Regions from separate parts of the Mesorhizobium koreense genome, predicted to be linked through region 2. Evidence: riboswitches for the same ligand, from Rfam matches in the RefSeq annotation. Region 2 holds a riboswitch; the other holds the start of a gene.

Region 1 (4,912 bases), 1.1 Mb from region 2:
ATCGCGGTCGTGGCTGACCAGGATCACCGTGCCGGCGAAGCTCGCGACAAGCTCCTGCAACAGGTCGAGCGTCTCCATATCGAGGTCGTTGGTCGGCTCGTCCAGCACCAGGAGGTTGGACGGGCGGGAGAGCACCCGAGCGAGGATCAGCCTTGCGCGCTCGCCGCCCGAAAGCTCGCGCACCGGCGTGCGCGCCTGCTCGGCCTTGAACAGAAAATCCTTCATCCAGGAGACGACGTGCTTCTCCTCGCCATTGACGATGACCGTCTCGCCGCGCCCGTCGGTAAGGTAGTGCGCCAGCGTCTCGCGCGGATCGACCGCCTCGCGCTTCTGGTCGAGTGTGGCGATCTCCAGATTGACGCCGAGCCGCACCGTGCCGGTGTCGGGCGCAAGTTCGCCGGTCAGAAGCTTCAGGAGCGTCGTCTTGCCGGCGCCGTTCGCCCCGACGAGGCCGATGCGGTCGCCGCGGTTGATGCGGGTGGAGAAGCTGCGGACGATCGGCCGCTCGCCGTAGGATTTGGCGATATCCTTCGCCTCGATAACCAACTTGCCGGATTCGGCGGCGTCGCTGGCCGCCATGTTGGCGAGGCCCTCGGCGCGGCGGTGCGTGCGAAAATCCTGCCGCATGGCCTGCAATTCGCCGAGCCGGCGCATGTTGCGCTTGCGCCTCGCGGTCACGCCGTAACGCAGCCAGTGTTCCTCGCGCACGATCTGGCGGCCAAGTTTGTGCTGCTCGCGCTCCTCCTCCTCGAGCACCTGGTCGCGCCATTCCTCGAAATGCGCGAACCCCTTGTCGAGGCGAAGCGTGCGGCCACGGTCGAGCCACACCGTGGCGCGGCTGACGCGTTCCAGAAAACGGCGGTCGTGCGAGATGAGCACGATGGCCGAAGGCGAGCGGGCAAGCTCTTCCTCCAGCCACTCGATGGTGGAGAGATCGAGATGGTTGGTCGGTTCGTCGAGGAGCAGGATGTCGGGCCGGGGCGCCAGCACGCGCGCCAGCGAGGCACGCCGGGCTTCGCCACCCGAAAGGCTCGACGGATGTTCCTCGCCGGTTAGCCCCAGATGATCGAGCAGGTAGGTGACGCGGTGCGGATCGTCGGCGGGGCCGAGACCGGCCTCGACATAGGCGCGTACCGTGTCGAAGCCTTCCATGTCCGGCGTCTGCGGCAGGTAGCGTATGGTCGCCGACGGCTGGCGGAAGACCTCCCCGTCCTGGGGCTCGATGAAGCCGGCGGCGATCTTCAGCAGTGTCGATTTGCCGGAGCCGTTGCGGCCGACGAGCGCGATGCGTTCGCCGGGCATCGCCGAGAGCGAGGCGCCGTCGAGCAGCGGCGTACCGCCGAAGGTCAGCCTTATGCCGTCGAGATGAAGGAGCGGAGGGGCCATGAACTCTTGGGGAGCGAGAGGGCGGTGCGGTCAGGCCGTCATGTGGCTGCCAGAGTGGCGACAAGCAAGGCCCGCCCCTCCCGAAGCCGGACGACAAGCCCGTCCTTGACGACATTGGAGATCGTCAGGGACGAGCCGAACGGTACGACGACATCGTCGAGCGGCCATTTCGCGCCTTCGACCGTCAGCCCGCGAAGCTCGGAGAAGCCGAGGATGCTGAACATCGTCCCTGGGGGATAGTCGTAGCCCGCCCGGGCGTGAGGCAGTACGCTTCCTTCCTGCGCTCCGCTGGTCAAAAGCACGGATACGCCGCGTTCGGCAAGCTGGACGCCGAGCGCCATATGCAGGAAGGCATGATCGGCACGCGGGCCCCCGAAGGCACCGGCCAGCACCAGCGAGGTGGCACCGCGCGAAAGCGCCTCGCCGACGGCGATCTCGCCATCCGTGTGATCCTTATCGGGGGAGTAGACCATGCGCTCGATGCCGTCATAGGCATCCAGCCAATCGGGTTCGGTCGAATCGAAATCGCCCACCCACAATTCCGGAACGATCTTCAGCGGATCGGCATGGAGCAACCCCGAATCCGCCGCGACGACATGGGTGTCCGCGATCTGTCCAAGGAGACGGGGCGTGACGGTCAAATCGCCACCGAGAAGGATGGTGAAACGGCTCATGGCCGCGCCATATCACGCCCTTTGGCGCACAGGAAGCGCCTGGACCCGTATGGCGCCGGCTTGCAACGCATCATCCGCCGCTCTATGTCTCCTGTCGCTCTAACGGGGTGCCGGGACGTGTCATGCGGACCGGCTGAGAGGCCGGCGATCGGCCAACCCGTCGAACCTGATCCGGCTCGTACCGGCGGAGGGATTAGACGCTTCGGTTCCGGCGCCTCCCTCCCCGCATAAAAGGAGAGACCGATGCGCGGAACGATCTCCCTCCTCCTGGCAGCGCTGTTCGCGCCGTTTTCCGCTGGCGCGGCTGTGGCCGAAGGTTCGCTTACGATCTACACCTATGAGAGCTTCACCGCCGACTGGGGGCCGGGTCCGATCGTCCAGAAGGCATTCGAGGCGGAGTGCTCGTGCAACGTCCGCTTTGTTTCCGTCACCGACGGCGTTGCGCTGCTCAACCGGCTAAAGTTAGAAGGCCAATCGACCAAGGCCGATATCGTGCTCGGCCTGGACACCAACCTGACGACCGATGCCAAGGCGACTGGTCTTTTCACGCCGCACGGCGATCTCACGAACGAGGTCGATGTTCCCGGTGGGTGGAGCGACGATATTTTCGTGCCCTATGATTACGGCTATTTCGCCGTGGTCTATGACAGCGAGAAGCTGAAGGATCCGCCGAAGAGCATGGCCGAATTGGTGGACGGCGATCCAAGTGAAAAGATCGCGATCGAGGACCCGCGCACCTCCACCCCCGGACTTGGTCTCGTACTCTGGATCAGGAAAATCTACGGCGACAAGGCCACCGATGCCTGGGCGAAGCTGAAAGGCCGTGTGCTCACAGTCACGCCGGGATGGAGCGAGGCCTACGGACTTCTGACCAAGGGCGAGGCGCCGATGGTGCTTTCCTACACGACCTCGCCCGCCTATCACATGATCGAGGAGAAGACCGACCGGTATAAAGCGGCTTCCTTCGCGGAGGGGCATTACATGCAGATCGAGGTCGCGGGCATGACGAAGAAAGGCGCGGAAAATCCGCTCGCCGGAAAATTCCTCGATTTCATGACCGGCTCGAAATTCCAGGATGCGATTCCGGAGACGAACTGGATGTATCCGGCTGGTCGGACCGACAAGCCGCTCGATCCGGCCTTCGGCCAGCTGGTCAAACCGGCGAAATCCCTGATCTATTCAAGCGACGAAGTTGCCAAGAACCGCAAGGCCTGGGTCGACGAATGGCTCTCGGTGATGAGCAGATAGGCGTGGCTCCACTGGACGGTCGAGTAGCCGCCGGCGCAGTGGCGCTGGCGGCGGTGGCGCTTGTCGCCGGCGGTGCGCTTGCCGGGCTCGTCTTTCAGGCGGGCAGCGATTGGAGCGGCGCGTTCGCGGCTTTCGACCTCTATCTTTTGCGCGTGGCGCGGTTCACGCTTTTCCAGGCTGTGCTCTCGACTGTGCTCTCGGTGGCGCCGGCGGTGGTCGTGGCCCGGGCCTTTTCCAGACATCCGAAGTTTCCGGGCCGTGCGCTGATGCTCAGGCTGTTCGCCGTGCCGCTGGCATTGCCGGCGATCGTCGCGGCGCTCGGCGTGCTGGCCCTTTATGGCAGGGCGGGTATCTTCTCCGGCGCGCTTGCGAAGCTCGCCGGCGGCGACTGGTCGGGCGTCTACGGGCTCTCCGGCATCCTGATCGCACACGTCTTCTTCAACCTGCCGCTGGCGACAAGGCTTTTTTTGCAGGCGCTCGACACAGTACCGGACGATCAATGGCGGCTTGCCGCGCAACTCGGCATGGGCGCGCGCCCGGCCTTCCGTTTCCTCGAATGGCCGGCGATGCGGGCGAGCCTGCCGGGCATCGCCGGGCTCGTCTTCATGCTCTGCGTAACCTCCTTCACCATTGTCCTGATGCTCGGCGGCGGGCCGCGCGCGACGACGCTGGAGGTCGCGATCTATCAGGCGCTGCGCTTCGATTTTGATCCGGCGCGGGCGGTGGCGCTGACGGTGATGCAGATCGTCTTGGCGCTGGTGATCTTCATCGCCATCACGCGCCTTGGCGGAAATTATACGGCGATGGCGAACCTGTCGGTGACGAGGCGCCGCTACGCAATGGACGGGAAAGGGGAGAAGTCTTTCGACCTGCTCGTTATCGCCGTCGCCACCCTTTTCGTGGCGGGTCCGATGGCGGCTGTCGTGATCGCCGGCCTTGGCGCAGATCTCGGCAGGCTTGCGGCGGATGAGGCGGTGCGGTGTGCCTGTTTCACCAGTCTCGCTCTCGCGGCACCGGCGGCGTTCCTTTCCGCCGGCCTGTCGCTGGCGCTGGTCGCCTGCCGCCGCGCGCTCGAATACGGGCGGAGGCAGCGGCGCGCGTCATGGCTGGAATGGGCGTCCGGCAGCGGTGCGAGTCTTATCCTTGTGCTGCCGCCGACCGTCATCGGCGCCGGATGGTTCATCATCCTGCTTCGTCTCGGCGACGTCTATGCCGCCGCGCCGGCGATGGTGATCGCGGTGAATGCGCTTATGGCGATCCCGTTCGCCGTGCGCGTCGTGCAGCCCGCCTATGACGCGGCGAGCGCGCGTAACGAAAGGCTCTGCGGCGCGCTCGGCATTGCCGGCTGGAACCGTTTGCGCCTGATCGACGGGCCGGTACTCAGCCGCCCACTCGGTACCGCGTTCGCCTTCGCCATGGCGCTGTCGCTCGGCGATCTCGGCGTCATCGCGCTCTTCGGCAGCGACCGTGTCCAGACGCTGCCCTACCTCCTGATGCAGCGCATGGGCAGCTACCGCACGGAGGATGCGGCGGGCATAGCGCTTCTGCTCGGCGCTCTTTGCCTCGGGCTGATGATGATTTCCGATCGTCTTGGAAGGAATGCG
Region 2 (4,912 bases):
AGCCACCACATCGCCGAGACCTGCTTCAAGGCGGTGGCGCGGGCGCTGCGCGCGGCGATCGAGCACGATCCGCGGCAGGCCGGGGCGGTTCCCTCCACCAAGGGTTCCCTCAAGGGATAGGGCCATGGCGAGCTATGTGATCTTCGAACCGCCCGGCGCAGCTGAGCCGGAGCGTGCGATATTCGTCCGCGACGGCTTTCATTGGCTGGCCTTCATCGTGCCGTTCTTCTGGTTCCTGTGGCATCGGCTTTGGATCGAGGCAGGACTCGTCTTCGCCGCCATGGTCGGGCTTTCGGCGCTGGAACAGGTCGATGGAATGCAGGGCATCGTGCCGGCGATCTCGCTGCTCGTCTCGCTCGGGCTCGGCTTCGAGGCGCCGGCGCTGCGCATGGCGGCGCTCAGGCGTCGCGACTGGCGCGAATGGGGCGTGGTCGAGGCCGACGGACACGACGAGGCGGCGATCCGCTATCTCGCGGACGAGGACACGGACATGCCGGCGCCCGCGCCCTATCCTCCTTCCGCCACTCCGGCGCCCACCACGTCGCCACGCCGTTCGGGCGCGGTTCCGGCGCTCGGGCTCTTCTCCTATCCGGGTCGTCACTGACATGCGCGTCGCAATCATCGATTACGGCTCGGGCAACCTGCGCTCGGCTACGAAAGCCTTCGAGCGGGCAAGCCGCGAGGCCGGCATCGGCGCCGAAATTGAACTGACGGCTGATGCCGGGCGCGTTCGAACGGCCGATCGTATCGTGCTGCCCGGCGTCGGCGCCTATGCCGACTGCCGAGCCGGTCTCGACGCAGTGCCGGGCATGGTCGAGGCACTCGAGGAGGTGGTGACGGCGAAGGGCCGGCCCTTCCTCGGCATCTGCGTCGGCATGCAGCTGATGTCCGAGCGCGGGCTGGAAAAGACGGTGACGAGCGGTCTTGGCTGGATCGCGGGCGACGTCAAGGTGATCAAGCCTGCCGACCCGGCGCTGAAAGTGCCTCAGATCGGCTGGAACACGCTTCGGCTCAGGCGCGAACACCAGCTTTTCGCCGGGATTCCGACCGGCGAGAAAGGGTTGCACGCCTATTTCGTGCATTCCTATCACCTCGATGCGAGGGAAGAGGGCGATGTGCTGGCGCTCGCCGACTATGGCGGGCCGGTCACCGCGGCTGTGGCGCGCGACAACTTCGCCGGTACGCAGTTCCATCCCGAGAAGAGCCAGGCGCTCGGCTTGGCCCTGATCGCCAATTTTTTAAGGTGGAGACCATGAAGAAGGGCTACTGGATCGCGATGGTGTCGATCACCGATCCCGAAAGGTTCAGGAATTATGTAGGAGCCTATGACGAGGCGTTTCGGAAGTTCGGCGGCAAATTCCTGGCCTCGAGCGGCGACGCCCGGTATCCGGAGGGATTTCCGGCCGAGCGTACGGTGATCGTCGAATTCGGCTCCTATGCCGACGCCGTTGCCTGCTACCATTCGCCGGAATACAAGGCCGCGCTCGAACTGCGCCGCGCCACCGCGACCTCGCACCTGGCCATCGTCGAAGGCCTCTGATCCTGGCCCGCAGCCGACCGTTCCGGAGCCGACCCGACCCGTGATCCTTTTCCCCGCCATCGACCTCAAGGACGGAAAATGCGTGCGCCTGAAGCTCGGCGACATGGCGACCGCGACCGTCTACAATGCCGACCCCGCCGCACAGGCCCGCGCCTTCGAGGAGCAGGGCTTCAGGTGGCTGCACGTGGTCGACCTGAACGGCGCCTTCGCCGGCAAGTCGGTCAACGGCGCGGCGGTCGGGGCGATCCTGGAGGCGACGGCAAACCCGGTGCAGCTCGGCGGCGGCATCCGCACTATTGCTCAAATCGAAGATTGGCTCAGTCGCGGGCTGGCGCGCGTCATTCTCGGCACGGTCGCCGTGCGCGATCCCGAACTGGTGCGAGAGGCCTGCCGCAGATTCCCCGGAAAGATCGCGGTCGGCATCGATGCGAAGGGCGGCAATGTGGCGGTCGAGGGCTGGGCGGAAGCGTCGGAACTCGGCGTCATCGAACTGGCGAAAAAATTCGAGGGAGCTGGCGTGGCGGCAATCGTCTATACCGACATCGACCGGGACGGCGTTCTCTCCGGCATCAACTGGGATGCCACCATCGGACTGGCCGATGCGGTCTCGATCCCGGTCATCGCGTCGGGCGGGCTTGCCTCGCTCGAAGACATAAGGCGCATGACCATGCCGGACGCGAAGAAACTCGAAGGCGCGATCTCCGGCCGCGCGCTCTATGACGGCCGCATCGACCCGAAAGAGGCGCTGGCGATCCTGGGCGGCCGCGCCTGAGATGCAGCCTGCGGCGCTTCGCCGTCTCATTTGGCCATGACATTGCCGCCTTGCCGTGCCATAAGGGCGACCGAGAGACAGGGGCGTCCGTCGCGAGACGGGCTGAGATGCACCCTTCGAACCTGAACCAGATCATGCTGGCGGAGGAAGTCGCTCGGGGCATAGCCTGAAGGACACTGCCCCGTGACCGCCCCGCCGAAAGGGGCGAAGATGACAAGCGGAAATTCTACACGAGATTTTTCTCTGGGCAGCCTGCTCGATGAGATGCGGCAGGCATCCCCGCTCGTGCAGTGCATCACCAACTACGTCGCCATGAACATCGCGGCCAACGTGCTTCTGGCGGCAGGCGCGTCGCCGGCAATGGTGCACGCCGAACGGGAAGCCGGCGAGTTCGCCCAGATCGCCGGCGCGCTCACTGTCAATATCGGCACGCTGTCGCCGGATTGGGTGGCCGGTATGCGCCGCGCGGCGGACGGAGCGAACCAGGCCGGCAAGCCATGGGTGCTCGACCCGGTGGCGCATTTCGCCACCGCCTACCGGCGCGACACGGTCGCCGGCCTGCTGGCGCTGCGGCCGGCCATCATCCGCGGCAACGCTTCGGAGATCATCGCGCTTGCCGGCGGGACGAGCGCGGGGCAGGGCGTCGACAGCGGCGATACGGTCGCGAGCGCGGAAGCTTCGGCGCTGGCGCTGTCGCGCAAGACCGACGCCACGGTCGCGGTGACCGGGGCGATCGATTTCGTCACCGACGGGAAGCGCGCCGTCCGCATCGAGGGCGGCTCCGCGCTGATGCCGCGCGTCACCGCGCTCGGCTGCTCGCTGACCTGCCTTGTCGGCGCCTTCACCGCGATCCGGCCGGCCGATCCCTTCGTGGCGTCCGTCGCGGCGCTGTCGGTCTTCGCCGTCGCCGGCGAGCGCGCCGGCCGCGTCGCGGAGGGGCCGGGCTCCTTCGGTTGGAAGTTCCTCGATGCGCTGGCAGCACTCGATCCCGCAACCCTCGACCGCGAGGCGCGGCTTTTGGAGGCGGTGCCGGCATGAAAAAGCCGTTCGACCTCTCGCTCTATCTGGTGCTCGACCCCGATCTCTGCGGGCCGATGGGCATGGTCGAGACCACGCGCGCGGCGGTCGCCGGCGGCGTCACCATGGTGCAATTGCGCGACAAGCATGCCTCTACCGCCGAGATGATCGAGATGGGCAGGGTGCTGAAAGTGGTGCTCGCCGGCACCAGCGTGCCGCTTATCGTAAACGACGATGTCGAGGCGGCGATCGCGCTTCAGACGGAGGGACTGCATGTCGGGCAGGAGGATTGCGACGCGCGCTCCGCCCGCGCCCGCATCGGTCCGGATATGATCCTCGGCGTCTCGGTCGAGACGGAAGCGCTCGCCGCCGCGATTGACCCGGCGATCGTCGACTATGCCGGGGTCGGCCCTGTCTTCGCCACCCCCACCAAGCCGGATCACAAGCGGCCGGTCGGCCTCGACGGGCTCGCGCGGCTGGTTGCCGCTTCGCCGGTGCCGACCGTCGCCATCAGCGGGCTGAAGGCCGAGCATGCCGCCCCGGTGCTGGCAGCCGGAGCGGATGGCCTCGCCGTCGTCTCGGCCATCTGCGGCAAGCCCGATCCGCGCCGCGCGGCGGAGGAGATTGTGGAAGCAATTTCTGCCGCGAGGCGGCAGATGCGGCCCGGCGAGAAGGCGGAGGCAGAGCGATGATCCGCAATGTCCTTTCCATCGCCGGTTCCGACCCGTCCGGCGGCGCTGGCATCCAGGCGGATCTCAAGACGTTCGCCGCGCGCGGCGTCTACGGCATGGCCGCCATCACGGCGCTGACGGCGCAGAATACGCAAGGCGTTTCCGGCGTCGAGGCGGTGTCCCCCGGTTTCGTCGAGGACCAGATCGAAGCAATCTTCGAGGATATCCGCGTCGATGCGGTGAAGATTGGTATGATCGCCAATGCTGGCATCGCCCGCGCCGTGGCCGGCGTGCTTTCGGCTCATCCGACCGTGCCGATCGTGCTCGACCCGGTGATGGTGGCGAAGGGCGGCTCGGCGCTGCTCGCGCCCGACGCGGTTGAGGCGCTGACGACGCGGCTGTTGCCGCTTGCGACGATGCTGACGCCCAACCTGCCGGAAGCTGCCGCGCTGCTCGGCGAGCCGGTGGCGGCCGACCGCGCCGGCATGTCGGCACAGGCGACGCGGCTCCGCGCGTTCGGGCCGGCGTCGGTGCTGATCAAGGGCGGCCATCTGGAAGGCGAGGGCAGCCCCGACGTGCTGGCGACGATGGACGGTCTGGAGTGGTTCGAGGCGGAACGTATCGCGACCCCAAACACGCACGGCACCGGCTGCACGCTTTCGAGCGCGATCGCCGCTGAACTGGCGAAAGGGGCGAACGCGCGCGAAGCGGTACGGGCGGCAAAAGCCTATATAGCCGGCGCCATCGCGGCCGCTGACCAGCTCTCGGTCGGGTCCGGCCACGGGCCGGTGCATCATTTCCATGCGCTCTGGCAAGCCTGATAGATTGGGGATTACCCCCACTCCGTCCCGCTTCGCGGGCCACCTCTCCCCCTCAAAAGGGGAGAGGAAGGGTGCCCGTCGCTTCAGCCGG

Evidence for each region. Region 2 has a riboswitch for thiamine pyrophosphate ahead of thiM (hydroxyethylthiazole kinase). Riboswitches for the same ligand answer to the same signal wherever they lie in the genome.
Region 1: linked by a shared signal. The riboswitch ahead of thiB (thiamine ABC transporter substrate binding subunit) and the one ahead of thiM (hydroxyethylthiazole kinase) in region 2 are both predicted to bind thiamine pyrophosphate.

What each region holds. Positions count from the first base shown of each region.
Region 1 is NZ_CP134228.1:1,493,405-1,498,316, forward strand. Features, by position in the region: gene RBH77_RS07160 (ABC-F family ATP-binding cassette domain-containing protein) at 1-1,386, opposite strand, end outside; gene RBH77_RS07165 (thiamine diphosphokinase) at 1,425-2,060, opposite strand; TPP riboswitch at 2,154-2,270, shown strand; gene thiB (thiamine ABC transporter substrate binding subunit) at 2,304-3,308, shown strand; gene thiP (thiamine/thiamine pyrophosphate ABC transporter permease) at 3,284-4,912, shown strand, end outside.
Region 2 is NZ_CP134228.1:413,401-418,312, reverse strand. Features, by position in the region: gene hisB (imidazoleglycerol-phosphate dehydratase HisB) at 1-120, shown strand, start outside; gene RBH77_RS01935 (DUF2628 domain-containing protein) at 125-604, shown strand; gene hisH (imidazole glycerol phosphate synthase subunit HisH) at 606-1,256, shown strand; gene RBH77_RS01925 (DUF1330 domain-containing protein) at 1,253-1,540, shown strand; gene hisA (1-(5-phosphoribosyl)-5-[(5-phosphoribosylamino)methylideneamino]imidazole-4-carboxamide isomerase) at 1,581-2,312, shown strand; TPP riboswitch at 2,382-2,478, shown strand; gene thiM (hydroxyethylthiazole kinase) at 2,523-3,350, shown strand; gene thiE (thiamine phosphate synthase) at 3,347-4,021, shown strand; gene thiD (bifunctional hydroxymethylpyrimidine kinase/phosphomethylpyrimidine kinase) at 4,018-4,821, shown strand.